DNA from 2 places in the Cyanobium sp. BA20m-p-22 genome. Region 1 is predicted to be linked to the other one. Evidence: predicted binding sites of a transcription regulator. Region 1 holds the regulator's gene; the other holds the start of a gene.
The links. Region 1 encodes NtcA, which controls nitrogen genes in cyanobacteria. Its sites were predicted from a motif close to GTANCNNNNGNTAC; they were not measured.

Region 1 (9,046 bases):
CAGCACGGCAAGGGCCACGGAGAGGGCCGGTGAGCTGGTGGTGGTTGGATCCATGGCTAGGGAAAGGTGCAGATGTCGGGTTGCGTCACAACTCTCGACGCCCCAGCGCGGCAAGGCGCCCAGGGCCCTTACAGTAACGGCAGCGATTCAATGCCCGAGGGGCTTCAGCAGTCATGGCCCAACGCACCCGCCTCGGCGACATCCTGCGGCCACTCAATTCCGAGTACGGCAAGGTTGTTCCCGGTTGGGGCACCACGCCCGTGATGGGCATCTTCATGGTGCTGTTCCTGGTGTTCCTGCTGGTGATTCTCCAGCTGTACAACAAGTCCCTGCTGCTCGAGGGCATCACGGTCAACTGGAATGGACTTGGCTGAGGCCTCGGCCATCCCTCCCCTGCCAAAACCGGCTCCATGAACATCTTCGGCATTGGACTCCCCGAAATGGCGGTGATCGCCGCCATCGGGCTTCTGGTGTTCGGGCCGAAGCGTCTGCCGGAGCTAGGAAAAACCCTGGGCCGCACCCTCAAGGGGTTCCAGTCGGCCTCCTCCGAATTCGAGAAGGAATTCAAATCAGCTATCACCACTGCTGACATCACCACCGCTGACATCACTACTGCCGACATCACTACTTCTGAAATCACCACTGCCAACCTCCCCGAGGCACGGCCTGGGGAGATTCAGGCGGTTGGGCAGGTGGTTGAGTCTGGAGCTTTGGGGCTGCCCCAAGTCGTTGACGGCCCGCCCGCCTGAGCTCGGGTGATTGCGACCAGTTCGGCCCTACAGCTGGTGGCAGGTCTGGGGAACCCCGGGGCCAACTACGCCGCCACCCGCCACAACGTTGGCTTCATGGCCCTTGAGCGGCTGGCTGCCGCCGCAGGCTCCTCCTTTCGCCAGCAGACCAAGCTGCGCGGCCTGCTCGCCGAGGTGGGTCAGGGTGCGGCCCGGCTGCGCCTGTTGATGCCCCAGACCTACATGAACGAAAGCGGTCGCTCGATTCGTGCCGCGCTCGACTGGTTTGGCCTGGATCCAGCCCAGCTGCTCGTTGTGGTCGACGATATGGACCTGCCCCTGGGCAAGCTGCGGCTCCGGGCCAGGGGTAGTTCGGGAGGCCACAACGGCCTGCGCAGCACTATCAATCACCTCGGCACCCAGGATTTCCCCCGGCTGCGCATCGGCATCGGGGCCCCCGCCCAGGATCCGGCCGAACGCCGCGCCCAAACCATCGGCCACGTGCTGGGGCGCTTCAGTGCCGCCGAGCAGCCCCTGCTGGAGGCGGTGCTCAGTGAGGTGGAAACGGGTATTGGTCTGATTCAGCGCCTGGGCCTGGAGCGGGCGGGGAATCGGCTCAACGGTTTTCAGCCCCACGGCACGCCAGCATGAGTCGATGGCCCCGCTACCCGCCACCACTGCCCAGCTCCGCGTCCTGCATCAGAGCTTCAGCCAGCGGGTGCTGGAGGGAGAAGTCAGTGCCGGTGGGTATCGCTGGAGTTTCCGCTGGGCGTTTGACCGCGGCGAGCTGAGTGTGGAGCCCTCCCTGGGGCGGGCCCTGATCCAGGACGCCTTGCTGCGCTACCTGCTCAAGGTGGATTACCAGCTCGAACCCGGCGGTGACTATGTGTTCACGGTGCGGGCCCGTTTTTAAACCCATTGGGTGGCCACTGGCGCAGCACCTCGCCGTTGCGGCGCTGCAGCGGTTCCCCCAGCCAGCGTTCCAGCAGCAGCTGGGCTACGACGTCGTCAATATCCCTTGGGGGCAGCCGCAGGCCGGTGGGCAGTAGGCGCATCCAGGGGTTTGGCGGATCCAGCTCCCAGTAGCGCTGGCGGGCGGCCAGGCTGCTGCCGCGCTCATCAACCAGGGTCAGCTCCAGGTTGAGTTGGCGCAGTAGGGGTCGCCAGGTGTGACTGCCGGTGCCGTTGCCCAGAATCACCCTGGCCAGGCCGCGTTGCTGCCAGGCCTGCAGCAGGGCCTGGCTGGCTGGAGGAGGCAGGATTGCCGCCTCCAGCACCTGCCCCTGGGATGAATCGGCCAGCACCAGGCCACATTTGCTGCTGCCTGGGTCGAGACCGGCGATCAACGCGGATGCCTGCATGCCGGTCATGGGCGCCGGGGCCCCCTCGGGATGTCGTCCGCCGGCGGTCGCAACCAGCGCAACTCGACTGCAATCGGATCGGGGGTGTCGGCATCGCGCAGCACCACGGCTTCCAGCTGCACCACCTGGCCAGCGGGTCTTTCGCCCAGGGCCCGACCCAGTTGGTTCAGGCTGGCTGCGTCGAACTGCAACCCCTCCACCAGCGTGCCCTGGCGCTGGGCGCGGGCATAGGCCGCCGCCAGCAGCAGGTTCAAGCGGCGGTTGATGCCATCTGGGCCGGTGAGGTCTCCCTCCACCGTGGTGCTGGCGAGCACCTCGCCGGCCTTGACCACGGGTCGATTTGGCCGCAAGTCGGGGAAGGCCAGCACCTGGCGCTCCCCCCGCAGCACGTTGGCGGCCGAGAGGATGCTCACCACCCAGCGGCCGGGCTTGGCGAGCAGATCCTCCAGTTTGGCGATGTCGTTTCTGGGCACCAGCAGGATCTGGCGATCCGGTGGTTGGCCGGGTAACACCCGGCGGAAGGCGTTGATGTTTGCCTGCTGCAAAAGGGCCGTGATCACCTGCTGGGCTTGCTCGGGGCGCTCCAGGGCCACCTTGGCGCTGGAGAGGATTTGCCCGCTGGTGATCACCACATCGCCGCGGCGCAGGGCGATCAGGTTGCTTTCCAGATCCTTGAGCTCTTGGGCTCCCGCCGCAATTCGCTTGCGCACCTGGCTCAATTCGGCCTCGGTGCGGCCAATCTCCGCGTCCCGGTCCCGCACTTCGAGGTTGAGCCGGGAGCGCTCCTGCTCCAGGCGATTGCGCTGGGCGATCAGGGGGGCCAGTTCCTGCCGCAGCTTGCTGGCACGGGCCTGGGCCTGCTCAAAGCGCTGCTGGGCATCTCGCTTGCCCTGTTCGGCTCGGTTGAGCTCCAGCTGGCTGCTGGCCAGCAGGCGACGACTGTTGGCCAGGCGCTCCTCCAGTTGGTCGAGTTCAAACAGGCCCGTGCGCAGGCGCTCGCTCACCAGCAGCATCAGGCCGAGGGAGATGGCACTGATCAGGCTGCCGGTGAGCACCGTGATCAGAACAGCGGTGCTGCGGGGCCGCAGCCTGAACAGGCTCAGCCGCGCCTTGCCCACCCGGCTGCCCAGACGGTCGCCCAGGTTGGAGAGCACTCCGCCCAGCACCAGCAGCGTCAGGATCAGCAGCCAACCCGTCACGTGCGTCTGCGACCGGCCCCAGTATCTCCGGAGTTCAGCTGAAGCGCTTGGCCAGGGCGATGGGATCAAACACCGTGATCTTCTTACGGTCGATCTGCACTAAGCCATCGTTGCGCAGATCCCCGAGCAATCGGGTGATGGTCACCCGGGTTGAGCCGATCGCTTCGGCGATGGCCTGGTGGGAAAGACGCAGATCAATGGTGATTCCTTGGCTGCTGGGAACCCCAAAGTCGCGGCAGAGCACCAGCAGGAAACTGACCAGCCGCGAACTCATGTCCCGGTGGGTGAGGGTTTCGATCATCGTTTCGGTCTGCAGAATCCGCGAGGAGAGACCTTGAAGCAGCAGTAGCCCCACGCTGGCATCCTGTTCGATCGCCTTGCGCACGGAGGTCGCCGGCGCGGTGACAATCTCCACCCGGGTGAAGGCGATGGCGTGATAGAAGCGATCTGAGCGCTGGCCCGTGAGCAGGGAGAGGACGCCGAACAGGCTGTTCTCGCGCAGCAGGGCAACGGTGATCTCCTCACCGGATTCGTAGACCCGCGACAGGCGCACGGCACCGCGGCGCAAAAGATAGACCCGTTCGGCCGGATCACCGGGGAAAAAGATAGTTTTTCCCCGCTCTATTGTTTCGGCAGTGCTGCCGGCCAGCCCGCGGATCACTTCCTGCAGGGTGGGACCCGCCTGGCCGGCACTGCCCATACCCGCCACCGAACCAGGGGCCCCCGTGGTTGGAGCGTTGGCGGTACGGCTGAATCCGTGGGTGGCGCCAACCATTATGGCTCTGGCATATCTCGGGACCTTAAGGATCGCCTGTGGGGATCCCTGTAGCAATACACACGGTTTCCTGGCTCTCCCCCTGGGGCGACGGGCATTGGTACAGGTGTTTCCGCTAGGGATGGGGTCGGATGCTTGTGAAGCGACCCGATGCCGCTACATTCAGCTTCGCGCAGTCGCCCATCAGCGGCTGTCGTTTCAGGGAGTTCATGACCGCCAGCTTGCCCCTTGCCGCCCTTGCCCCAGTCCCCCCGGCCCCTGTGCTGCGTCTGGTAGCCCAACAGGAGGGGCTGCTGCAGATTCATACTGCCCCGTTTCGGGGCAGTTTTGGGGCCGTGTTGAGCCAGGCCCTGCGGACCGCCGGCTTGGGCAGCAGGGTGCTGGTGAGCCAGCTGCTCAAGGGAGGGGTGGATCAGGGGCTCGAAAGCAGCCTTTGGCTGTGTGGGCGCCTGCAGTGGCTGCGCCCCGGGGTGCCCTATTGCATCTCGGAGCCGGCGGCCAGCCAGTCTGAGGAGTTGGCTGCCCAGTCGCTGGCGGCCCAGTCTCTGGCGGCGGTGCAGCAGGTGTGGGCCTACAGCCGAGAGCAGCTGCTCAGTGGGGCCGTGGACCTGCTGGTGCTCGATGAACTGGGGCTGGCAGTGGAGCTGGGCTATCTCGATAAAGCTGAGGTGCTTGCCACCCTGGAGCGCCGTCCGGTCCATCTGGATGTCATTGTGACCGGCCCGGCCATGGCTCCTGAATTGATGGCCATGGCCGACCAGGTCACCAAGCTGCGGCGTGGCCTCTAGGGGTTTTTGATGGCCCCGTCGTTCCTGTTTCCCCTTCCCGTCAATGCTCAAGAACGACCGCTGGATCAATGAGCAGGCCGCCTCCGGGATGCTCCAGCCCTTCCAGTCGAGTCTGGTGCGCCACCTGGATCCGGACACGGCGAGCTCACCGGTGCTCAGCTACGGCTGCTCCTCCTATGGCTACGACCTGAGGCTCTCGGCTAAGGAGTTTTTAATTTTCCGGCACGTGCCGGGCACGGTGGTGAACCCGAAGCGGTTCAATCCCGCCAACCTTGAGCCTGCACCCCTAAATCAGGATGAAGACGGGGTCTATTTCATTCTGCCGGCCCACTCCTACGGCCTCGGTGTGGCGCTGGAGAAGATGAAAGTGCCCGCCAATATCACCGTGATTTGCCTGGGTAAGAGCACCTATGCCCGTCTAGGCATCATTGTCAACACCACGCCGGCTGAGGCGAGCTGGGAGGGCCATCTCACCCTCGAGTTCAGTAATTCCTCAGGAGCTGATTGCCGCATCTATGCCAACGAGGGTATCTGCCAGCTGCTGTTCTTTGAGGGGGATCCCTGCGCAACCACCTATCAGGATCGCGCTGGCAAGTATCAGCACCAACCAGAGCGGGTCACCCTGGCCCGTATTTAGAGCTGCCAGGGGAATAGGAGTCGCTAGGGTGCCAGCCGAGCCTTGTGCAGCCGGCTCTTCTCGTACCAGTCGGCAAACTGGGGGGCCCAGGCCTGCAGGTGGGGCCAGATCAGGTCGCAGAGTTCGCGTATTTCCTGCTGGGCATCGAGTTTGGCCCGCAGGTCGAGGAAGTGCAGCAGGGCCCGCAGGGTAAAACTCACCACGAAGTGCTGGCGGTAATCAAAGGGCAGGATGCCGCGGGCATGTTCTTCGGCGAAGCCAGCTGCCAGCAGGTCGCGGTAGCGCTCGGCGGCGGCGCGGCAGAGCTCCAGATCGATCGCGCGCTGCTCGATCGAATAGTGATACTTCTTGCCCTTGCGGTCGCTGTAATAGCAAACGGGCCTGAGATAGAACACCTCTTCGAGCTCCAGCTCGCCTCGGGCGGCCCGGCAGATGCGCTCGCCGGTGTAGCGCATCGACTGCACATCAAAGCTAACCCCCACCCGGTGGGTGCGGGCCTGTTGCATCACCGAGTGGGGAAACCAGCCCACATTGAGCACGATCTGGGCGTGCTCGAGGGGGCCGTAGTGGCCCCGCTCTCCGGCCAGTAGCCGTTTGACGCAGATCTCGCCAGCTTGGGTCTCATCGGGCCAGTTGGCCCGATCGGCGGCCACGAACCCCTCGCAGTAGTCCTGGTGCATGCCCGCATAGACGCACTGCTGCGGGTTGGGGGTGGCGGCGATCAGCTCAACGCGGAAGCGGGGATCAAGGGACACGGCGGCTTCAGCCATGGCTGCGGGGTGAGGCCATGGTGCCAGCTTCTGCGGCCCTGGGCGTGGGATCGCCGCCAAGGGCACTGACCTGGCCTACCCCCGCCAGCTGGGGTAGGGGCTGGCCGCTGAGCAGGGCGTCGCTGAGGGCCTGCAGTTCGCCGGCGCTGCGGGCGCCGATGGCCCGGCCCACGGCCACCCCGGTGGCATCAAACAGCTCAAGCTGGGGAATGCCGTTGACCGCATATCGCTCCAGCTCCGCTTGCCAGCGGGGGTTGTCCACATTGAGCAGCACGACATCGAGCTGGCCGCGGTGCTGGACTTCCACTCTCTCCATGGCTGGAGCCATGCTGCGACAGGCTTCGCACCAGTCGGCATAGAACTCCACCAGGGTTGGCCGCCCGTTGTGGAGAGCCACCTGCAGGTCGAGGGACTGGCGAGCCAGGCGCTCCAGCGGGGCTTCAGGGTGGAGGCCACCGCGGAACCACAGCAGGCCGCCGGCAAGTAGGGCCGCCAGCAGAAGTAGCAGCAGCCTTTCGCCCTGGCCCAGAGCTGGGGTGGGGGGGGAATTCACCATGACCTCACTTTGGCAGTGCTTGCTAGCGTTAAGGCCAAGGCAAAGGGGCCTCCCTGTGAAACGGCGCCTCATCCTCCATTTCCCCCGCGAGGCGGTTCACCAGCCGATCACCTATCGGCTGGCGGTGGACTTTGACATTGCCGCCAAGATTCTCAAGGCCCAGATCGCGCCCAACCAGAGCGGCACCATGGTGGTGGAGCTGTCGGGTGACATCGATGAGCTGGCCGCGGCGGAGACCTGGCTGGAAAGCCAGGGGCTTTCGCTCAATCGGGCCCCGGCCCAGATCAGCATCGATGCCCAGCTTTGCGTCGATTGCGGCCTCTGCTCGAGTGTGTGCCCCAGCGGGGCCCTGGCTCTGCATCAGCCCGCCTGGCAGCTGCAGTTCGATGCGCAACGCTGTCTGGTCTGTGAGCAGTGCATTCCGAGTTGCCCCCTAGATGCGATTGCCCTGGTGCTGGCCCTACCTGTGAAGGCGACACCATGAAAGCGATCTGGAGGCTGCTGCTGTTGCCCGTGCGGGCCCCGATGCTGCTGGTTCTGGCGGTGGTTTCGGTGTACGAAGGGCTGCATTGGAGCCAGCCGCTCGAGGGCGCGGCGTCTTCGGGGATGGGCCAGTTATCCAGCCTGTTCTGGTCGATCGATTGCCTCCATGCCCTGCTGGTGGTGCTGGTCTGCACCATGCCCGATCTGCTGCTGCAGCGGATCTCCAATTTGATGGCGGCCAGCCGGGTGATGAGCCTGGTGATCAGCCTGCTGATCGTCACGGTGGGGGGCCTCTACCTGCTCCACCTTGCGGTGCTGGCCAATGTGCTGATCCTGGGTTCGACGGTGCTGCTGGCTCGCCTGGATCTGGCCAGGGTGCGTGTGGCGCCGCCGCCCCTGCTCCTGGCGGGGGGCCTGGGTGTGCTGGTGTTGGCCGGGGCGGCCCTGGGTCGCGGGCTTGCTAGCGGCTTCTAACAGCGCGATGACTAACAACGGGGTGTGGGCCGCTGCTGGAAGCTCCAGAGATTCCCCAGCACTTTTTTGACGTAAAGCCGGGTTTCCGGATAGGGAATTGCCTCGATCCACAGTTCAGGTTGCAGCTGCAGCTGGGGATTCACCCAGCCGGCCACGGCGCCTGGTCCGGCGTTGTAGCTGGCGACCATCAGCACCGGATTGCCCTGCCACTGGCGCCGCAGGTTGCTGAGATAGAGGGCTCCGAGCTGGGCATTGCGCCCGGGATCGCTGAGGGCCCCTGGCGGCAAGGGGCCTCCAGCAAGCTCGGCCGCCGTTTCCGGCATCAGTTGCAGGAGCCCCACGGCGCCGGCACTGGAGCGCACCCCTGGGCTGAAGCGCGATTCCTGTTTGGCCACGGCCGCCAGCAGGGTCGCCGGTAGGCCGGCCTCGGCCGCCGCCTGCTCCAGTTCCGCAACGAAGCTGGCGGTCTGCAGGCTGCTGGCGAGCACCCTGCCCAGGCCGCAGGCCTGGTTGGTGGGGAGCCGCAGGCTGGCCTGCTCCAGTTGGCCCAGGCCGATCCAGTGGTCGCCCACGGCCCTGCGCAGCCGGCCTTCCAGCACCAGCTCCTCAGGGCCCCTGGGAGGCGCTGGGCGTTGGCTGCGCCAGTGCTCCCAGGCCTCCAGGGATTGGTCCAGTCGCCAGAGCCGCTCGAGCTGGCGATCGCCGCTGCCGAGCGGCTGCCAGACGGCAGGCGACAGGGCTGGGCTGGCGGCCGGATCGAGGCTGAGATCGCCCCGCCCCAGCCGCAGCGCGGCCCGCCAGCCGTAGTAGCCTTGGGGATGGTGCTCGAGCAGGTTGCTCCAGGTGGCCCGGGCCTGGTTGCGTTGACCCTGCTGCCACTGGCTGAAGCCCAGCCAGAAACGCTGGCGGCCCACCAGCCCCACTGGCAGATGGCGCTCGATCGGGGCGCTCAGGAAAACCTGGGCCCCGCTCCACTGACCTGCCAGCAGGGCCTGGCGGGCCCGTTGCCATTGCAGCTCCCAGCTGGCCGGATGGTTGGGCCAGCGTTGCAGCACCGCCAGCACGGCGCTGCTGCCAGGGCTGTCGAGGGCGCGGCGGGCCTGAACCGGGGCCGTGTTTTGCTGGGCTGCCGGCAGCTTGGTCAGGGCCTGCAGGCTGGAGGCCCCTGGCTGGTCGCTGAGCAGGCTGACGGCCTCCACGGCCAAGGGGGAGTGGGGCCTGGAGCGGGCCAACTTGAGTAGCAGGTTTTGGCCAAGGGCCTGCTGGGAGGCGTTG
Region 2 (17,918 bases), on a different contig from region 1:
GCCAGGCAGGTGGCACCCAGGCAAGCCGACAGGGCCCAGCCGGGGGCGATCCGGCGGAGAGGAGAGAGCGGCACCGACGATCAGGCGAGTGGCAAAACCCTAGGTGGGGTCTGCAGAAATGGCTGGGGATCCTGGTCGCGCCGGTGGGCCACGGGAATGGCTGGCCCCTGGAGCGCGCCATCCTGGGGATCCAGGGCCGCGGTGGCCTCCAGAGCCTGGCGTAAGCGGCGGGCCGCATGGAGGGGCATGTCGCGGGGCACACTGATTCGATCCCGCAGGTAGCGCAGAGAAGCGGCACTGCCGGGCGGCGGGGGAAGTACCCCGCCCCGGATCAGGGCAGTGAGGGCCGTTCGCAGGGGCAGATCGAAGCCCGCCGGCCCCGCTGGGTTCCTGGCCAGGATCGGAGCGCGGTGCTTCAACACCCGGCCCAGGGCCACAGCCGCGGAGTGGGCTGGTTCGGCCTGGCTGGTTTCCGGATCGGGCGCCTCGATCGGCCAGGGGCCCCGATCAATCCGGGCGGCCAGCTGCCGCTGAACCTCCGAGCCACTGGCGTAGCAGCCGCCCATCTGGGGCGGTAGGTCGTGGGCGTGGGTGTGAAAGTCGCTCTGGGTGCCGAGGTAGGTGGTGCGCTGCTCCAGCGCGGCAAACCAACGGTCTATGGCGGGGTATTGGCGGCGCAGCAGGAAGCCTTTGTAATAAGCCAGGCTTGCCGCCATCCGCTCCACGTAGGGCACGAACACCAGATCGGCGCTGCTGAGCTCCCCCAGCAGGAAGGGGCCAGGCTGCAGCTCAAGGGCCTGCTGGAAGGCAGCGGCCATTTGGCCGAAGGCGGCCTGGGCTGAAGCCTCCTGCCGGGGCCCGAGCCCCGCCGCGCAGAGCCACTGGCACCAGGCACGGAAGAGCAGCCGCTCCAACTGGCGCAACTGGAGCACCTCGGGGTCGCCCATGGCCGGCCCCAGGCTGCCGAAGGCCCGCTCCAGAGCCTCAAGGATGCGATCACTTTCAGTAATCAGGCGCCCATCGAGCTGGAGGGCGGGCAGCATGCCTGTAGGCACAAGCCCCTTGAACCAGGCCTCCTTTTCGCCGTAGCAAAACATGGTGACCTTGCGGATCCGATAGGGGATCTGCTTTTCCTCGAGCCAGAGCCACACCTTCTGGCAGTAGGGACACCAGGCATGGTGGTCACGGAAAAGGGTGACCCGCAGGGCATTCTCCGGTTGGCCAAAGAGACGCAGGTTGGCTTGGGCGTTGGTGGGGCCCAAGCCCGGATCCGGCTGGTCGCTAGAGAGAATCTGGAGCTCTGCCCAACTCAAGGCAGCGTCTGGTTTGGCCAGGGCAGGGGCGGGGGGGCTCAATCCAGGGTGGCGTCGCCGGTTTCGCCGGTGCGGATCCGGATGGAATTTTCCACAGGGGTGACGGTGATCTTGCCGTCGCCTACTTCGCCGGTGCGGGCAGCGGCCTGAATTGCATCGAGCACACCGGCCACTGCAGAGTCGGTGACAACCGTTGTGATCATCATCTTGGGCAGCAGGCGCGCCTCAATTTTCACCCCTCGGTAGACCTCGGTGTAGCCCATCTGCTTGCCGAAACCCTGGACGGATGAAACGGTCAGACCATTGATGCCAAGGGCTACCAGGGCATCCTTGACCGGTTCGAGCTTTTCAGGACGGATGACAGCTTGAATCTGTTTCACGCGATACCAGTGGCAATCGTTTTGTTCTTAGCGAAAAAGCAGGCGCCCCTTCTGTAGCAACCGATTCAAACGCCGCCCAAGGGGTCAGGCCCAGCAAAAGGGCCGCATTCGACAAACCCAACCCCAAGAACCAATCTTACAAAGAAGCAGAACTTCGCTTCCCGCACTCATAGCTCAGAAATAATGCTCATGGCGAACATTTTGGGGATTTTGTTCGAAAACTTTGCAGTCGGGCGGGAATCATTGCGGCGAGGCTCCGAACCCCTGCCTGGGCGCGATTTGGTAACAAAACGAACATCCCATCTCCCTGGAAGAGCTCATTGTTCCCAGCGTTGGGATTTCGACCATCCCCCATCTGCGCAGCCGTCCTTCTGAACTGCCCATGACCATTGCATCCACCCCTCCGAGGCGCAAACGCCTCCACGAGGCCAGCCTCTCCGAAGGTCCGATGATGTTGTTCCGCAGCATTCGCGGATTCAGCAGCAGCCGCTCCCTCGTTTGGCTGGCCTGCGTGCCCCTGGCCCTTTTTGGCCTGGGTGTATTCAATCTTTCAGCCCACGCAGCCGAGCTTCCCGAACTCACTCCGGCATTTCTTGCAAACAACCTCTTCCTGCTGGTTAGCGCGATTCTGGTGATCTTCATGAACGCCGGTTTCGCCATGGTGGAAGCCGGGCTATGCCGCCAGAAGAATGCCGTAAACATTCTCTTCAAGAACCTTCTCGTCTTTGCAGTTGCCGCAAGCGCCTACTGGTTCATCGGCTACAAGCTGATGTACAACGCAGACTGGGTGATTCCTGGTTGGTTAAAGTTCGGAGGACTTTTCTTCGATCCAACAGTTACCCCTGAGATGGTAACTGATGGCAGCCTGGTTCCCAGTGTTGACTTCCTCTTCCAAGTTGCCTTCGCAGGCACAGCAGCCACCATCGTTTCAGGCCTGGTGGCTGAACGTATTAAGCTCACTACTTTCATCATCTTCTCCATCTTTCTGGTGGGTTTCGTTTACCCCATTATGGGTAGCTGGCAGTGGAACTTCCCCGATGATGCAGGCCTCGGTGGTGGCTGGTTAAATCGTCTTGGTTTCATTGATTTTGCCGGCTCCACCGTGGTGCACTCGATGGGTGCCTGGGCAGGGCTGATGGGCGCCATCATCCTTGGCCCCCGGATCGGCAAATTCATCGATGGCAAGCCCCAGGCGATTCCTGGCCACAACATGGCCATCGCCACCCTTGGTTGCCTGATCCTCTGGATCGGCTGGTATGGCTTCAACCCCGGCTCCTGGCTTTCGATGGCCCCCGAGGTTCCCTACATCGCTGTCACCACAACCCTTGGTGCAGCTGGTGGCGGTATCGCAGCCACCCTGGCCTCCCAGCTGCCGGGTTTCGGCCCTGACAAGCGGCCTGGCAAGCCTGACATCACCATGACCATCAACGGTATCCTCGGCGGCCTGGTCAGCATCACGGCTGGCTGCGATGCCATCTCGATGACTTCTGCCTGGGTCATGGGTTTCCTTGGCGGAATTATCGTCGTCTTCGCAGTGGCGTTGATTGACAGCCTAAAAATCGATGATCCGGTAGGCGCCTTTTCAGTCCACGGATGCTGCGGCATCTGGGGAACCCTGGCGGTTGGCCTGTTCCACATCGACAAGGGCCTGTTCACCGGCCACGGCTTCTCCCAGCTGGGCATTCAGTTCGTCGGCTCTCTCACCTTTGCAGTGGTATCAATCGTTGCATCGTTGATTCTCTGGTCGATCGTCGGCGCCTTCTTTGGCGGTATCCGGGTCGATTCTGAAGAAGAGATCGTGGGTCTCGACATCGGCGAACACGGCATGGAGGCCTATCCAGACTTCGCCGCTGCGGCCAAGTAGGGATTCAGCCAACCCCTTCCCCCAGCCCGCGGCCAGCCGCGGGCTTTTTTGTGCCTAAATATTTGGGCGAAAATTTGTGCAGGTCGTCGGCGAGCATCACCACCAGGGGCGCCAGTAACACCAAGGGGCCAAGCCTGGCATCGAAAGGGGTCATGGCAAACAGGCCGGAAAGGGGTGGCCAGCCCAGCAGCAAGGCCGTAAAACCAACCTCCACCGCCATTCCCAGCAAAAGCAGGGGGTTGCTCAGCCATGGCCGCCGCCCCAAATCAGCCAGGGCGGAGCGCCTCTCACTGCGACAGGCCAGTGCCGCGCCGATCTGGCCGGCCACGATGCAGGTGAAAGCCACACTGGATGCCTGGTGCTGGATGGAAGTGAGCACCGGGCCGGCCTGACCATGCAGCAGCAGGGGAGCGGCCCGGCGCAGATCATCCCAGCCAAGCCCGTGCATCCTCCAGGTGAGCAGGTAGCCCCCCATGGCAATCACCGCTTCCGCTAGCCCAAGCACCAGATAGGCGCGCAGCATCAGGGGACGATCCAGCAGCGCTGCCGTGCGGCGACGGGGCGGCTGGTGCATCAAGCCCGATTCGGGGGGCTCGGCCCCCAGGCCCAGGGCTGGCAGCAGATCGGTGCCCAGGTCCACCGCCAGGATCTGCAGCACGGTCAGGGCCGCCGGGATCTGGAAGGTCACCATGGCCAGAAAGGGCGTCATTTCGGCCACGTTGCTGGCCAGCACGTAGGGCAGAAACTTGCGGATATTGGCCACCACACCGCGGCCGTAGCGCACCGCCGTGACGATCGTGGCGAAATTGTCGTCGAGCAGCACCACATCGGCGGCCTCCCGAGCCACATCGGTGCCCTCCAGACCCATGGCCACACCCACATCGGCGGCCCGCAGCGCCGGCGCATCGTTGACCCCATCGCCGGTGACGGCCACCACCTCGCCGAGGGCGCGGTAGGCCTGCACCAGCCGCAGCTTCTGCTCGGGGGCCATGCGGGCAAACACCAAGCGGGTGCGGTATTTGAGCAGCTGGCGCAGCTGCACATCGCTGATCCGATCGAGATGGTCACCCTGGATCACCCGCACTGGATCGGCCTGGCCCGGAGCGGCGGATGGCCCGCCATTGCCAGCTGGGGGATCGAGCAGGCCGATCTGGCGGGCGATGGCCTGGGCCGAGAGGCCATAGTCACCGGTCACCATCGTCACCTTGATGCCGGCCTGGTGGCACTGGCGGATGGCCTCAGGCACCTCGGGCCGGGGCGGGTCATAGAGCCCGATCAGCCCCACCAGGGTGAGCTCCCTCTCCAGCAGATCCGCCGGAGCAGCCAGCAGGCTGCCATCCAGGCAACGCTGGGCCACGGCGATCACCCGGTAGCCCCGGGCCGCCAGGTCGTCGTTGGCGGCAATCGCCTCGGCGCGCCCCTGCGGAGAGCAGTGGGCCAGCAACTCGAGGGGGGCCCCCTTGGTTATCAGCCGCAGGGCGCCATCGCGCTCCACGATCACGCTCATGCGGCGCCGATGGGAATCAAAGGGCAGCTCCCGGCGGCGGGGCTGGCTCCGCTGCAGAGCCTCAATGCTGGGGTCGCGGGCCCATGCGGCCAGCAACATGGCCGTCTCGGTGGGATCGCCAAGGGCCCGCACGGCAGCCCCGCTGCGATCCAGGCGAGCGTTGGAGCAGAGGCACGCTTCAGCCAGCAGCCCAGTCTCATCGGCAGGCCCGGCCTGGGGCAACCACAGGGCCTCCACCGCCATGCGGTTGCAGGTGAGGGTGCCGGTCTTGTCGCTGCAGATCACACTCACCGAGCCCAGGGTTTCCACCGCCGAAAGCCTGCGCACGAGGGCCTTCTGGCTGGCCATGCGCTGGACGTTGATGGCCAGGGCCAGGGTGACGGTGGGCAGCAGGCCCTCGGGCACGTTGGCCACGATGATCCCAACCGCAAAAACCAGGCTTTCCATGGGGCCCATCCCCACAAACAGCAGGCTGAGGCTGAAGGTGATGGCCCCCATCGCCAGGGCGATGGCGGTGATGGTGCGCACGATGTGCCCCACCTGCTGCTCCAGGGTGCTGACGCCGCGGGGGGTGGCAGCGGTGAGGTGGGCGACATGGCCAAACTCGGTTTCGGCGCCGGTGGCATAGACGATGGCCTCGGCGCGCCCACTGGCCACGGTGGTGCCCGCCAGAACCAGGTTGGCGCGCTCACGGGTGGGGATGACGGCCGCCTTGCCAGGCTCCCCGGCAGCAATCGGATCGGCATGGCGCGCCACCGGCAGGGATTCACCGGTGAGCACCGCCAGATCGAGGCTGAGCTCAACGGCCGTGATCAGGCGGGCATCGGCAGGCACCTGATCCCCCTCCTCCAACAGGATCCGATCACCGGGCACCAACAGCTCAGCGGAGAGTTGGACGGGCAGGCCATCGCGCCAGAGCCGCACCTGGCGAGGCAGGGAGCGCTTGAGGGCCTCGAGGGTGCGCTCGGCCTGGTAGTCCTGCCAGAAGGAAAACAGGCCGTTGATCAACACCACCGCCCAGATGGCCCAGCCGAGCTGGGGGGTACCCGCCGCAAATGCCAGGGCGCCGGCCACCCAGAGCAGCAGGGCCATGAAGTGCACCAGCTGGTCAACGAAGCGCAGCAGCAGGGAACGGCGGCGCAGGCTCGGCAGGCGGTTGGGGCCGAACCGCTCGAAGCGCCGCTGGGCCTCCCCTTGGCCCAGGCCCTCGGGGGTGGTCTGCAGCGCCGCCGGCACCGCGGCGGCGGGAAGGCACCAGATCGGCTGGCTGGCCGAGAGCAGCACGGAACCAGAGGTGACGCGGACTGTTTCATCATGAACAGGCCCGGCCTAGGCGCCCACCCCCATGCTGAGCCTGCTGATCGATCTGGTGGTGATCTTCGGCCTGTCGGTGCTGGCAACCCTGGTGTGCCACCGGCTGCAACTGCCTTCGGCGATCGGCCTACTGGTGGGCGGCGTGCTGGCCGGGCCGGAACTGCTGGGCCTAGTACGCAACGTGCACGAGATCGAGCTGCTGGCCGAGATCGGCGTGGTGCTGCTGCTGTTCGTGATCGGCCTGGAGATCTCCATCGCCGACCTGACCCGGCTGAAGCGCTACTTCTCGGTGGGCGGCAGTTTGCAGTTCTTCGGCACCGCCGCCGTGGTGGCCGCCCTGCTGCTACCCACGGGCCTTAGCCCCCAGCAGGCGATCTATCTGGGTTTTGTGGCTGCCCTCTCGAGCACGGCAATCGTGCTGCGCATGCTGCAGGAGCGGGCCGAGCTGGAGACACCCCACGGCCGCTCGGTGCTGTCGATCCTGATCTATCAGGACATCGGCGTGGTGCCGGTGATGCTGATGGCGCCGCTGCTGGCGGGCACTGGCGGTGGCTCAGGCCTGGGGGCGATCGGCCTGCTGCTGGCCAAGGTGGCCCTAGTGGGGGCGTTCGGCTTCTGCGCCTACCGCTGGCTGGTGCCCTTTGTGCTGGAGAGCATCACCCGCACCCGCAGCTCGGAGGCCTTCCTGCTGGGGGTGTTCACGCTCTGTGTGGGCATCGCCGTGCTCACCCAGTCGCTGGGCCTATCGCTCGCCCTGGGGGCCTTCCTGGCTGGCTTCATCCTCTCGGAATCGGATTATTCCCATCAGGCCGTGGCCGTGATGCTGCCCTTCCGGGACGTGCTGATGAGCCTGTTCTTCGTGTCAATCGGCATGTTGCTCAATGTGGGGTTTCTGCTCAGCCACCCCTGGCAGATCGGCCTGCTGACACTCTGCGTGCTGCTGATCAAGCCGCTGGTGGCAGCGATCGCCTCCCTGCAGGTGGGCCTGCCCCTGCGCAATTCCGTGCTGGCCGGGGTGGCCCTGGGCCAGGTGGGTGAATTTTCGCTGGTGGCCTCCAAGGCAGGAGTGGCCGCCGGGCTGCTCAACCAGACCATCTTCCAAACCGTGCTGGATGTGGCCGTGCTCAGCATGATCGCCACGCCCTTCCTGGTAGCGAGTGGCCCAGCCCTGGCGAGATGGCTCGGCCAGACTCCCCTGAAACGGCTGCAACAGCCGCGGCGGCTGCAGGAGTCGGCCAGATCGAGCCACACCTACAACGCCCACATCCTGATCGTGGGATTCGGGGTCACGGGCCGCAACCTGGCCCACACCGCCCGCCGCAGCAATGTGTCCTACGCGGTGGTGGAAGTGAATGCGGGCATCGTTAAGGAAGCTCTGGGCCAGGGGGAACCGATCCACTACGGCGACGCCAGCCAGCCACCGATCCTGGAGCTGGTGCAGGCCAAAGCGGCCCGGGCCATTGTGGTGGTGATCGACGATCCAGCCGGAGCCCGGCGGGTGGTGGAGCTCTGCCGGCGGGTCGCCCCCAACGCCTACATCCTGGTGCGCAGCCGCTACCTACGCGAGGTGGAGGCCCTGATGGCCCTGGGGGCCGACGAGGTGATCGCCGATGAGCTGGAGGTGTCGATCGAGGTGTTCTCCAGGGTGCTGGCGCGGATGCTGGTACCCCGGGAAGACATCAAGAACCTGATCGGCGATGTGCGGGGCGAGTGGCGGAGCATGACCCGTGGCCTGGCTAGGGAGGCCACCACCGTCCACGACCTGCGGGTGACGGTACCCAACCTGGCGACCCAAAGCCTGCGACTGGGGTCCAGCTCGCCCCTGCTCGGCAGCACCATTGCCACCAGTGGCCTGCGCAGGCAACACGGAATCACGGTGCTGGCGGTGACGCGCCAGGAGGAGACGATCGGCAACCCGCCGGGCGAGCTGTCCTTCCAACAGGGGGACGTGTTGTTTGTGATCGGCCCCAGCGACTGGGAGGCTGATCAGATCCACTGAGCCTGCCAGGTTAGTTCAGGCCAGGAGATCGTTGCGGAGTTTGCGGATGCGCTCGAGCAGCTCAGCTCGCTTCTGCTGCTTAAAGGCATTTCGGGCCAGAAAATTGAGCACGGCCACCAGGCCCACCAGCTCCAGCAGCCCCCCCAGCAAGGGAATCTCGTTGATCGCCCCAAGGGTGGCGCCTGTTAGGCGCAGAGCCATACCTGCCAGCCCCGCCAGCAGCAGCAGGCGCGCCGCTGGCAACAGATCCGCGAGCGACTGGAGCCGGGCGGCGCCGAGCTTTTGCAGCAGCTGGTTGAGAAACTGGAGGGGCAGGCCAGGCTCTGCAGCAGGAGGAGCCAGGGGAGCCGGGCTTGCCTGGGGGATGGCTTCGAGAATCTGCTCAGCTGGCAACTCCAGAACCTCTGGCGTCAGCTCCGGTGTGGGGGGCGCTGGGAGAGGCTGGGCATTGACTTCAACCAAGTCAGCTTGCGACACAGGCCACAGTCGTTATAAGGCGGAGTTCAGCTGGGGGCCAGCCCCTGCTCGTTGAACACCCCCTCAAACAACACCGAACTCAGGTAACGCTCACCGGAATCGGGCAACACCACCACGATTGTCTGACCAGCAAAACCATCCTCCCGGGCCAGCCGCAGGGCAGCGGTAGTGGCGGCGCCGCAGGAGATGCCAGCCAGGATGCCCTCCTCCTTCATCAGACGGCGGGCCATGGCCACGGCTTCCGCGTCGGTGACGGTTTCCACCCGATCCACCAGATCGAGATCGAGGTTGGCCGGCACGAAGCCGGCGCCGATGCCCTGGATCTTGTGGGGTCCGGGCTTGAGCTCCAGGCCGGCCTTGGCCTGGGAGATCACCGGACTGTTGCTGGGCTCCACCGCCACCGCCAGCAACGACTTGCCCAGGGTTTCCTTGATGTAGCGGCTGACGCCGGTGATGGTGCCACCGGTGCCCACGCCCGCCACCAGCACATCCACCTGGCCGTCGGTGTCGCTCCAGATTTCCGGGCCGGTGGTGTCGTGGTGGATCTGGGGGTTGGCTGGATTGGAGAACTGCTGCAGCAGCACGTAGCGGTCGGGATCTGCGGCTGCCATCTCCTTGGCGGCACCGATCGCACCGCCCATACCCATGCGCCCTTCGGTGAGCACCAGCTTGGCGCCATAGGCCGTGAGCAACTTGCGCCGCTCCAGGCTCATGGTTTCAGGCATGGTGAGGGTGAGCGGAATGCCCTTGGCCGCCGCCACAAAGGCCAGGGCGATGCCCGTGTTGCCGCTGGTGGGCTCCACCAGCTCCTTGCCCGGCCCCAGCAGGCCCTCCTGCTCCGCCCGCCAGATCATGGCCGCCCCAATGCGGCACTTCACCGAAAAGGCGGGATTGCGGCCCTCGATCTTGGCCAGCACCCGGGCCCCGCATCCCTGGGTCACCCGGTTGAGCTGCACCAAAGGGGTTTTGCCAATGGTGAGGCTGTTGTCGGCATAGATGCTGGTCATCCGATCGGTGCGGGAATGGGGCAGACCGGGAGACCGGGTCCGCTGGCCAGCCTAGGAATGGCTGTTTGGCACCACCTGGGTTTGAAGGTGTCCGTCACACCAGGCCGTAGGGGCGGCCATCGGCGGGGTCGCTAATGCCGAGCTGCTGGCGCCACTCGCTGACGGGGCGCTCCCAACCCTCCTCCCAGCGGGCCGCCAGCAGGCACTGGGCCTGGTGGCCGATCGCCATGCCGTGGGCCACGGCGCAGCTGAGCTCCTCAAAACGGTCGGTCTGAAAGCGGAAGCTGGCCAGTTGGGCGGCCGTGGTGAGCAGCACGTAGGCCGGAAAACCGAGCTGGGCGGCGGTAATCGCCAGCACCCCACTCTCTCCGGCGGGCATGGTGCCAAAGCCCGCCACCACGTGGTGGATGTCGTGGGTGGTGGCGACCCGCTGGGTGAGCCACTGGGCCTCGCTGCTGGTTGGACGCGGGCGGAAGAATTCCGGGTCGTAGTTGAGCCGGCGGATCAGCTCGGCATAAACCCTGCCCAGACTGCCCTCGGGCAGCTGGATCAACCCATCAATGTCCGGTTGGAGCGGGGGGTAGCGCCCCTCAAGCATTGCTGCGCCGCCTGGCACGGCCCGGAAGCGGCGAACCGAATCCAACATCTGGGGACTGTCGATCATGTTGTCGAGCAGATCGGCAACCGAACTGAGCTCACCGCCACTGCGGCCGATCGCCGCCAGCAGCTTGAAGTTATTCGCCGCCCGCAGCAGCTCGCCAAATCGCGACATGGACATCAGTTCACGAGGAATGGAGCCAAGCCGGAATTGATTCAGGCCGGCTCCCACTCAATCTTGACGACATCAATGGGCCCGCGACCGCCCCGATTGAGCTCATTGGCTGCCCGCAGGGCCGCTTCATGGGTATGAAACAGATAGGCCTCTGTGGTGCTGCCCACGTCCACCAAGCGCTGATCTTCGCCGGCAATCGCCACAAATGTGCAGTCACCAAGGCGCTTAAGTGCATAGCGCTCGGCCTGGGTGCAGTCCATCGGATGGGATGGATCTATCTCGGGAGCCCAGAAATGCATGATCTTCGAATCAATAACAATCAAACTAGCCACCCGTCAATGCGGAATCGACCTCTGCGGGGCCAGTTGGGCGAGAGGCCGTTGCAATTAGCAATGGCCTGGACCAATCACCCCAGGCAGGATAAGTTCCAACTGGGCACCGCCTTGGGGCTGATTACTGGCCTGAATGCGGCCACCGTGGGTAGCAGCAATCTGCTGCACAATCGACAGGCCCAGGCCACTGCCGATGCGTTGACTGCGTGCCCTGGAGGGATCGCCCCGGTAGAAGCGTTCAAACAAATGGGCCAGATCATCTTCGCTGAGGCCCGGGCCCTGGTCTGTTACACCCAACTGGCACCATTCAGCGCGACTGTCGATGCTCACCCGCACCACCCCGCCATCGGGGCTATAGCGAAGGGCATTGTCCAGCAAGTTGAGCAGGGCCCGATGTAGCCGGGAACTGTCACCGCGCAGTTGCAGCTGGGCCGGCGCCTGCAACTCGAGCCGGATTCCGCGCGGGTCGGCCAGGGGGCGCAGGTTGGCCCACACCTGCTGCACCAGGGAGGGCAGGTCCACCAGGCCAGTGCGCTGGGCCGTACCCGGCAGGCTGTTCTCCAGGCGCGAAAGTTCGAGCAGATCGCCAACCAGCTCCTGGAGCCGCAGCAATTCCCGCTGTAAGCGCTCCACCAGTCGCACGTTCTGGCTGGTGACCTGGCCGGCCAGGCTGTCGCCAACCAGCAACAGGGCCGTGAGCGGTGTTTTGAGCTCATGGGCCACATCGCTCACCCAGCGCTCCTGCTGTTGCAGCTGGGCATCGAGGGAACGACGGCTCTGCAGCTGCACCCCGAGCCAGCCAACCCGGCCGGGAACCACCATCACGTCGAGGTCGTGGCTGCCGGTGTGCCATTCCAGTCGCTGGGGCCTGTCCTGGCGGCGGGCGATCCTGATGCTGCCGACCAGGGCGGGGTCGTCACAGATTTCAACGAAGGGCTGCCCCACCAGCAGCCTGCCAGCATCGAGTTGGAGCAGCTCCTCCGCCCTGGGGTTGATGTGGCCGATGTTGCCAGCCTGATCCAGCAGGATCCAGCCGGTAGCTGAGGAATCCAGCCAGCTCAGCAGCTGCCTAGCCCGGGGCAATCGCCGGCTCAGCCCACCGCGTTGGCGCCAGAGAAGAATCAGCAGGCAAGCCAAACAGCCCAGGGCCGCCCCGAGCCCGAAGGCCAGCAGAAAACTAGCCAAATCAAAACTAGCCAAAGCGATAGCCAAAGCCCCGCACCGTCACCAGGTGCACCGGAGCCGAGGGGCTGGCTTCAAGCTTTTCGCGCAACCAGCGAATGTGGACGTCGACGGTTTTGCTGTCGCCGAAGTAATCAATTCCCCAGAGTTGCTCCAGCAGCTGGTCGCGGCTCCAGACCCGCCTGGGGTTGAGCATGAACAGCTCCAGCAGGCGGTATTCCTTCGGGGAGAGATTCACCTCCAGGCCATCCCGGGTGACCCGGCACTCCTCCTGGAAGAGGCGGAGGTTGGCATGCTCCAGCACCCGATCTCGGGCGATATGGCTGGTGGAGCGGCGCAGCAGGGCCCGACAACGGGCCACCAGCTCCCGCATGCCAAAGGGCTTGACCAGGTAGTCGTCAGCACCCACCTCCAGGCCCAGCACCCGATCGGTTTCCGTGTCGCGGGCGCTCACCACCAGGATGGGGGTCTGGTTGCTGTGCTGGCGCAGCTGGCGGCAAATATCCAGGCCCCCCAGCCCGGGCAGCATCAGATCGAGCACCACCAGATCGAACCCCTTGACATCGGCGGGCCGCTGCAGGAGCTGAAGGGCATCGCGACCGTTGGCGCAGGGCCGCACAACGAAACCCTCCAGTTCAAGGGCCTCACAAATTGTCTCGCGAATCGTTTCGTCGTCTTCGACGACGAGCAAGGAAGGCTGCATGGCCCCATTCTCACCGGCCCGGCGCAAAAGCCGGGGTTATCGACGCTTGGGAAGGTGACGCACCACCAGACGCCTCTGGCAATCGATGTGGAGCCAGCCCTCCTCGCGCAGGGTGCCCAGGATGCGGGTCACGGTGACCCGGGTGGTGCTGAGCGCACTGGCGAGCTCCTGGTGGGTGAGTTTGATGTCGAGCCGCAGCCCCTCCTCACAGGGTTGGCCGTAGTCGTTGGTGAGCAACTCGAGGAAACCGCGCACCCGCTCCTCAATTCGCCGCAGGCCCAGCAGGGCAAGCAGGGCCTCGGACTGGCGGTAGCGGGCCGCCATGCCCTGGAGCAGCCCCATGGCCAGGTGGGGAGAGCGCTGGATTTCCTCACAGCTCACGCAGAGCAGATCCGTACTCACCAGCGTTGTTGCCGAATAGGCATCCACGTTGGTGAGGGGATCGCCAAAGGGTTCGTTGGGGCCGGCCAGGCCAAGCAGGAGCTCGTCGCCGTGGATGGTGATCGCATTGAGCTTGACCATCCCGCGCACCACCAGCCAGATACTGCGCTTGAGCAGGGGCACCTGGCTGCCCGCGGCGAGGTGCACCAGGCTGCGTTTCTCGTAGCTGGCCTCGAGCAGCTCGCGGACACTGTCGCTGCGACCCGGCTGGAGGGAAGGCGTAAACACCATCGCGAGCGAGTCCCAGGATTTCCAGAACGCTATGGAACGCCCCGCCCCACCAGGCAAAGGCCCGGTAGTCCCGTGTTTAAGGGTCGGTTAGGGCCCGGCGGACCGCACCTGCCAATCTGGTGGCCATGAGTAATTCCCTGCCAACTGGCACCGCAAGTGTCAGCGCACCCCGTTGGTTTGTGGCTGGAGACCTGGACGGTTTCCTGGGCCTGGGGCTGGACAACCTGATCCAGATCCTGTTGATCCTGGGTTTATGCCGCGGCGTACTCGGCTATCCAGACACCCTGCTCCTCGGCACAATTTTGCCCGCCACCGGCATCAGCCTGCTGGTGGGGAATGGGGCCTACGCCGTGCAGGCCTACCGGCTGGCCCGCCTGGAGGGCCGCAGCGACCGCACTGCCCTCCCCTACGGCATCAACACGGTGAGCCTGTTTGCCTATGTGTTCCTGGTGATGTTGCCGGTGAAGTTGGCGGCCCTGGCGGCGGGGCTGGATGAGGCCGCTGCCGTGCAACTTTCCTGGCAGGCGGGCCTGGTGGCCTGCCTGGGCTCGGGTCTGATCGAGGCCAGTGGTGCCTTCTGCGCCCAACTGCTCAGGCGGTGGCTACCCAGAGCCGCCCTGCTCTCCACCCTGGCGGGGATTGCACTGGGCTACATCGCCCTGGGTTTTCTGTTGCGCACCTATGCCCAACCGGTGGTGGGGCTCACGGTGCTGGCGGTAATTCTGGCCACCTATTACGGCCGGTTGCAGTTGCCGATCCCAGGTGGGCTGCTGGCTGTGCTGGTGGGCATGGCGCTGGCCTGGGGGACAGGCCTGATCAAGCTCGATCCCCAGACCTGGAGCAACCAGGTGGCCCAGGTGGGCCTGCAGCTTCCCCATCTGGAGCTGGGGGCCCTGTGGCAGGCCCGCGGCCAACTGGTGCCCTGGCTTGGGGTGATCGTGCCGATGGGGCTCTTCAACCTGCTCGGCTCGCTCCAGAACATCGAAAGCGCCGAGGCCGCCGGAGATCGCTATCCCGTGCGCAGCTCCATGCTGATCAACGGCATCGGCACGATTGCGGCGGCCGCGCTGGGTTCGTGTTTTCCGACCACGATCTACATCGGCCATCCGGGCTGGAAAGCCATGGGCGCCCGCATCGGCTACTCCTGGCTGAACGGGGTGGTGATGGCCATCGCCTGCCTGCTGGGCCTATTTGGCGTGGTGTCCCAGCTGGTGCCAATTGAGGCGGGCATGGCGATCGTGCTCTACATCGGCCTGGTGATCGCCGCCCAGGCGTTCCAGGCCACACCCAGTGCCCATGCTCCCGCGGTGGCCCTGGGCCTGCTGCCGGGTCTGGCCGGCTGGGGAGCCCTGCTGCTCAAGGCTGGGCTGAGGGCCGGCGGGGCCGGCAGTGGGCTCCAGCCGTTCGGGCCTGCCCTGCTGGAGCCCCTGCGCCAGGCGGACGTGTGGGCGGCGGGCGCCTTTGCCCTCGAACAGGGCCAGATCATCACCGCCATGCTGTTGGCGGCCATGCTCGTCTACGTGATTGAGCAGCGCTTTTTGGCTGCAAGCCTGGCTGCGGCCGTGGCGGCAGGCTTTTCCTGGTTTGGCGTCATCCATGCCTGGCGGTTCACCCAGGCAGACACGGTGCTGCAGGTGGGCTGGGGAGTGGGCTCGCTCTGGGCGGTGGGCTACCTGCTGATGGCGGCGGTGTTTCTGCTGGCCGCCCTGGCCGGACGCCTGCGCCCCCACTGATCTAGAGCCTGTGACGATCCCCAGCCGGCGCCGGCCTATGGGGCCTGGCCCCCCCGCAGGATCCAGAGGATCGAGCCCTGGCGCCACAGCAGCCAGAGCTCGTTGCCAAGGCGAATCGAGCGGCCGTGCAAGTCGCCGAGGGCCAGGGGCTCGGCGGCCGCGGGAGCCACACTGCGAATCTCAATCCCCTGGGGCTGGGAACCCAGGCCAGCCGGCAGGGGCTGCTCCTTGGCAGCAGCCCAGATCGAGAGCAGGGCCTTCTCCTGGCCCGGAAGCAACCACCACTGGCGCCGCTGCACCGCGACCAAGCCGGCGGAAGCCTCACCGGGCTGGCCCCCCGCGGCCACCTGCCTGGCCAGCAGGAAGGCTTCACCGGGCTGGCGGGGCAGGGGGGAGGGCGGGAAGGAGGGCAGAGGTGAGGGCTGGGAGGAGTACCGAGAAGAGGACTGGGTCGCAGGAGCCGCCTGCGTGCTGGTCGGCGGCGGGACAAGGGCGGCGGGCGGCGGCGGCGGCAGGGCCAGGAGGCCCTGCAGGGGAATGGTGTTCAGGGAGGCCGCCGGTGTAGCTGACGGGGCAGGGCGACTCCAGCTCAACAGGATCGGGGTGTCATCGACCCGCGCAGGGCGGCGAGGCCGGCGGGCCTCCGGCCAGCCAGCCTGCAGGGCCAGCAGGATCGGCAGCTGCAGGGCCAAGGCAGCCAGAAGGGCGGTACCCCAGCGACGGACCCGGGGGTCAGCCAGCCGCGGCGGCAGGGGCAGGAAGCTGGATTTCAAGGAAGAGGGGCAAGGAGTCGAGCTGGCTGAGGAGACGACGCACCTCAGCCCAGGGGGTATCGGGATCGGGCACGAGCCGCAGGCGGACCGGCCTGCGCCGCCGGACCTGCTCGGCCAGCAGGCCGGGGAGCTCGGCGGCGGCGATGGGTTGGTTCAGCAGCCTCAACTGGCCGTCGGCGGCGACATTGAGACTGATCACCCCCTCAGCCAGGGAACGCTGCAGCCGCCGTTGCTGGGGCAGCAGCACCAGGCCAAGGGCCAGGCCGCAGAGGGCAGTAGCCAGCAGCCCATGGGCCAGGGCCTGGAGCAGTAGGGGCCTGTTCATCGAGCCACCGGCGGCGCCTCAAACCGAACCGGCAGGGTTGAGTGCTGCTTCAACCAGGCCAGGGAGCCTGCCACCTGGGCAGCGCTCAAGGCTCCAGAGGGCTGGAAGCGCAGGGCGACAACGCTGCGCGGCCGAGCCCTCAGGACCCGGGCAACCATGGTTGAGGTCAGGGGCATGCCGTTGAGGATCCAGCTGCCCTGGCCTGTGAGGGCCAAAGCCAGGGTCTCGCCGGGGGCCCCAACGGATTCGGCAGCAGGCGTGGGGTCGGGCGCAAGCAGCAGGGCCGGCAGGGCCGCAACGGCAAACAGCACCGTGATGGTGCAGGCCGCCAGGGGCACCAGCAGCAGCGTCAGCCAGTTGGCCTCCAGCACTGGCGACTTCATGGCTGAATGCTTGCGCCAAGGCCCAGCTGCCACTGGCGCAGGCCCTGGTTGAGCAGCAACAGGGCCAACGCCACAAAGGTGAGTTGCAATCCCAGCAGGGTGGGCAGCAACACATCGCCGTAGCCGGCCAGGGGTGCGTTGGCCGGCAACAGCAACTGGGGGCCCAGTTGCCTCAGCACGGCCATCAGCCCTGCCGTGGTTCCAATTAGGCCCAGCAGGGGCGCCAGCACCACGGCCGCCTGCAGCAGGGGTTCACCCCAGGCCATCTGCCTTTCCCAGGTTTCGAGCACAGCGCGGCGCGCCTCAGGCGAAGGCGCCTGGGCCATCGCGGCGCCGAACTCCCGCCAGGGGCGCCGGCCACGGCGCCACCACCGCCACCAAAAGGCGCATCGATCAAAGCCGATGGTGAAAACGGCCAACGACAGCACCAGCAGGGGCAGGGCAACCGGCCCGCAGGCCTTCCCCAGGGAGAGGGCAGATGCCATAGAGCAAACAAATCATCGGGAGGCTATGAACTCCCGCATGTCAATGCCGGTATCCGGCTTGCTTGACATGCCAAGGAGGCCAACCATGCACCCAGCTGGCCAAGCAGCTCGGGCTGGAGCTGGTAATAGGTCCACCGGCCCTCCTCGCGGGCCTCGATCAGGCCAGCCTCCTTCATCACCTTGAGATGGAAGGACAACTTCGACTGGGCCAGCCCAAGCTCGGCCGTGAGCTCACAGACACAGCGCTCGCCACCGCCAAGGGCCTCAACCACCTGGATGCGGATCGGATCGGCCAGGGCCTTGAGCAACTGGCGGGCCTGGCCAGCCGCCAGGGGCATGTAGTGCGGGGAGGGGGCGACGGGCACGGGAGCGGGCCTGGCAAACAGATCAAAGTTAATTGGTTAGAAAGTTAATTGGTTAGACACACCGGGCCGGCTACTCAGGGCCGATCAAAAGGGGGCAAGGTTTCATCTGCATACACCTTCCCTCAGCCCTAGAGATTCATATAACATCTCTACCGATGAATTGCCGCACGCAGCAAACTGCTGTGGCGCGCAGCAGATTGGCAGCTTGATCGCATAAAAGATTACAAGGGCAAAAGAAATCCATAGGATTTGGTGGATCAACCACTTAATTTATGCGTATTACAGATCAACTGTTCAAAGACGACGAGCCAAAGAAAACCAAGCCCATGGGG

Region 2: a site for NtcA is predicted at 1,747-1,760, ahead of KBZ15_RS03615 (P-II family nitrogen regulator). Genes of this name have one in related genera too.

What each region holds. Positions count from the first base shown of each region.
Region 1 covers NZ_JAGQCQ010000116.1:369-9,414, reverse strand. Annotated here, with positions in the region: gene psbN (photosystem II reaction center protein PsbN) at 1-54, opposite strand, end outside; gene psbH (photosystem II reaction center phosphoprotein PsbH) at 174-374, shown strand; gene KBZ15_RS11120 (TatA/E family twin arginine-targeting protein translocase) at 411-749, shown strand; gene pth (aminoacyl-tRNA hydrolase) at 756-1,379, shown strand; gene KBZ15_RS11110 (DUF3146 family protein) at 1,384-1,641, shown strand; gene KBZ15_RS11105 (resolvase) at 1,619-2,098, opposite strand; gene KBZ15_RS11100 (DUF3084 domain-containing protein) at 2,095-3,288, opposite strand; gene ntcA (global nitrogen regulator NtcA) at 3,323-4,063, opposite strand; gene KBZ15_RS11090 (cob(I)yrinic acid a,c-diamide adenosyltransferase) at 4,273-4,851, shown strand; gene dcd (dCTP deaminase) at 4,895-5,488, shown strand; gene thyX (FAD-dependent thymidylate synthase) at 5,512-6,258, opposite strand; gene KBZ15_RS11075 (thioredoxin domain-containing protein) at 6,251-6,814, opposite strand; gene KBZ15_RS11070 (NIL domain-containing protein) at 6,870-7,298, shown strand; gene KBZ15_RS11065 (hypothetical protein) at 7,295-7,771, shown strand; partial or broken gene KBZ15_RS11060 (lytic transglycosylase domain-containing protein) at 7,783-9,046, opposite strand, start outside.
Region 2 covers NZ_JAGQCQ010000023.1:534-18,451, forward strand. Annotated here, with positions in the region: gene KBZ15_RS03605 (DUF2808 domain-containing protein) at 1-74, opposite strand, end outside; gene KBZ15_RS03610 (glutathione S-transferase family protein) at 81-1,355, opposite strand; gene KBZ15_RS03615 (P-II family nitrogen regulator) at 1,352-1,693, opposite strand; gene KBZ15_RS03620 (ammonium transporter) at 2,076-3,557, shown strand; gene KBZ15_RS03625 (cation-transporting P-type ATPase) at 3,562-6,348, opposite strand; gene KBZ15_RS03630 (cation:proton antiporter) at 6,410-8,377, shown strand; gene KBZ15_RS18500 (CAAD domain-containing protein) at 8,393-8,854, opposite strand; gene cysK (cysteine synthase A) at 8,881-9,861, opposite strand; gene KBZ15_RS03645 (Coq4 family protein) at 9,956-10,633, opposite strand; gene KBZ15_RS03650 (hypothetical protein) at 10,675-10,893, opposite strand; gene KBZ15_RS03655 (cell wall metabolism sensor histidine kinase WalK) at 11,020-12,150, opposite strand; gene KBZ15_RS03660 (response regulator transcription factor) at 12,158-12,850, opposite strand; gene KBZ15_RS03665 (Crp/Fnr family transcriptional regulator) at 12,887-13,522, opposite strand; gene KBZ15_RS03670 (NCS2 family permease) at 13,648-15,255, shown strand; gene KBZ15_RS03675 (hypothetical protein) at 15,291-16,028, opposite strand; gene KBZ15_RS03680 (hypothetical protein) at 15,988-16,353, opposite strand; gene KBZ15_RS03685 (hypothetical protein) at 16,350-16,736, opposite strand; gene KBZ15_RS03690 (MotA/TolQ/ExbB proton channel family protein) at 16,733-17,221, opposite strand; gene KBZ15_RS03695 (ArsR/SmtB family transcription factor) at 17,245-17,586, opposite strand.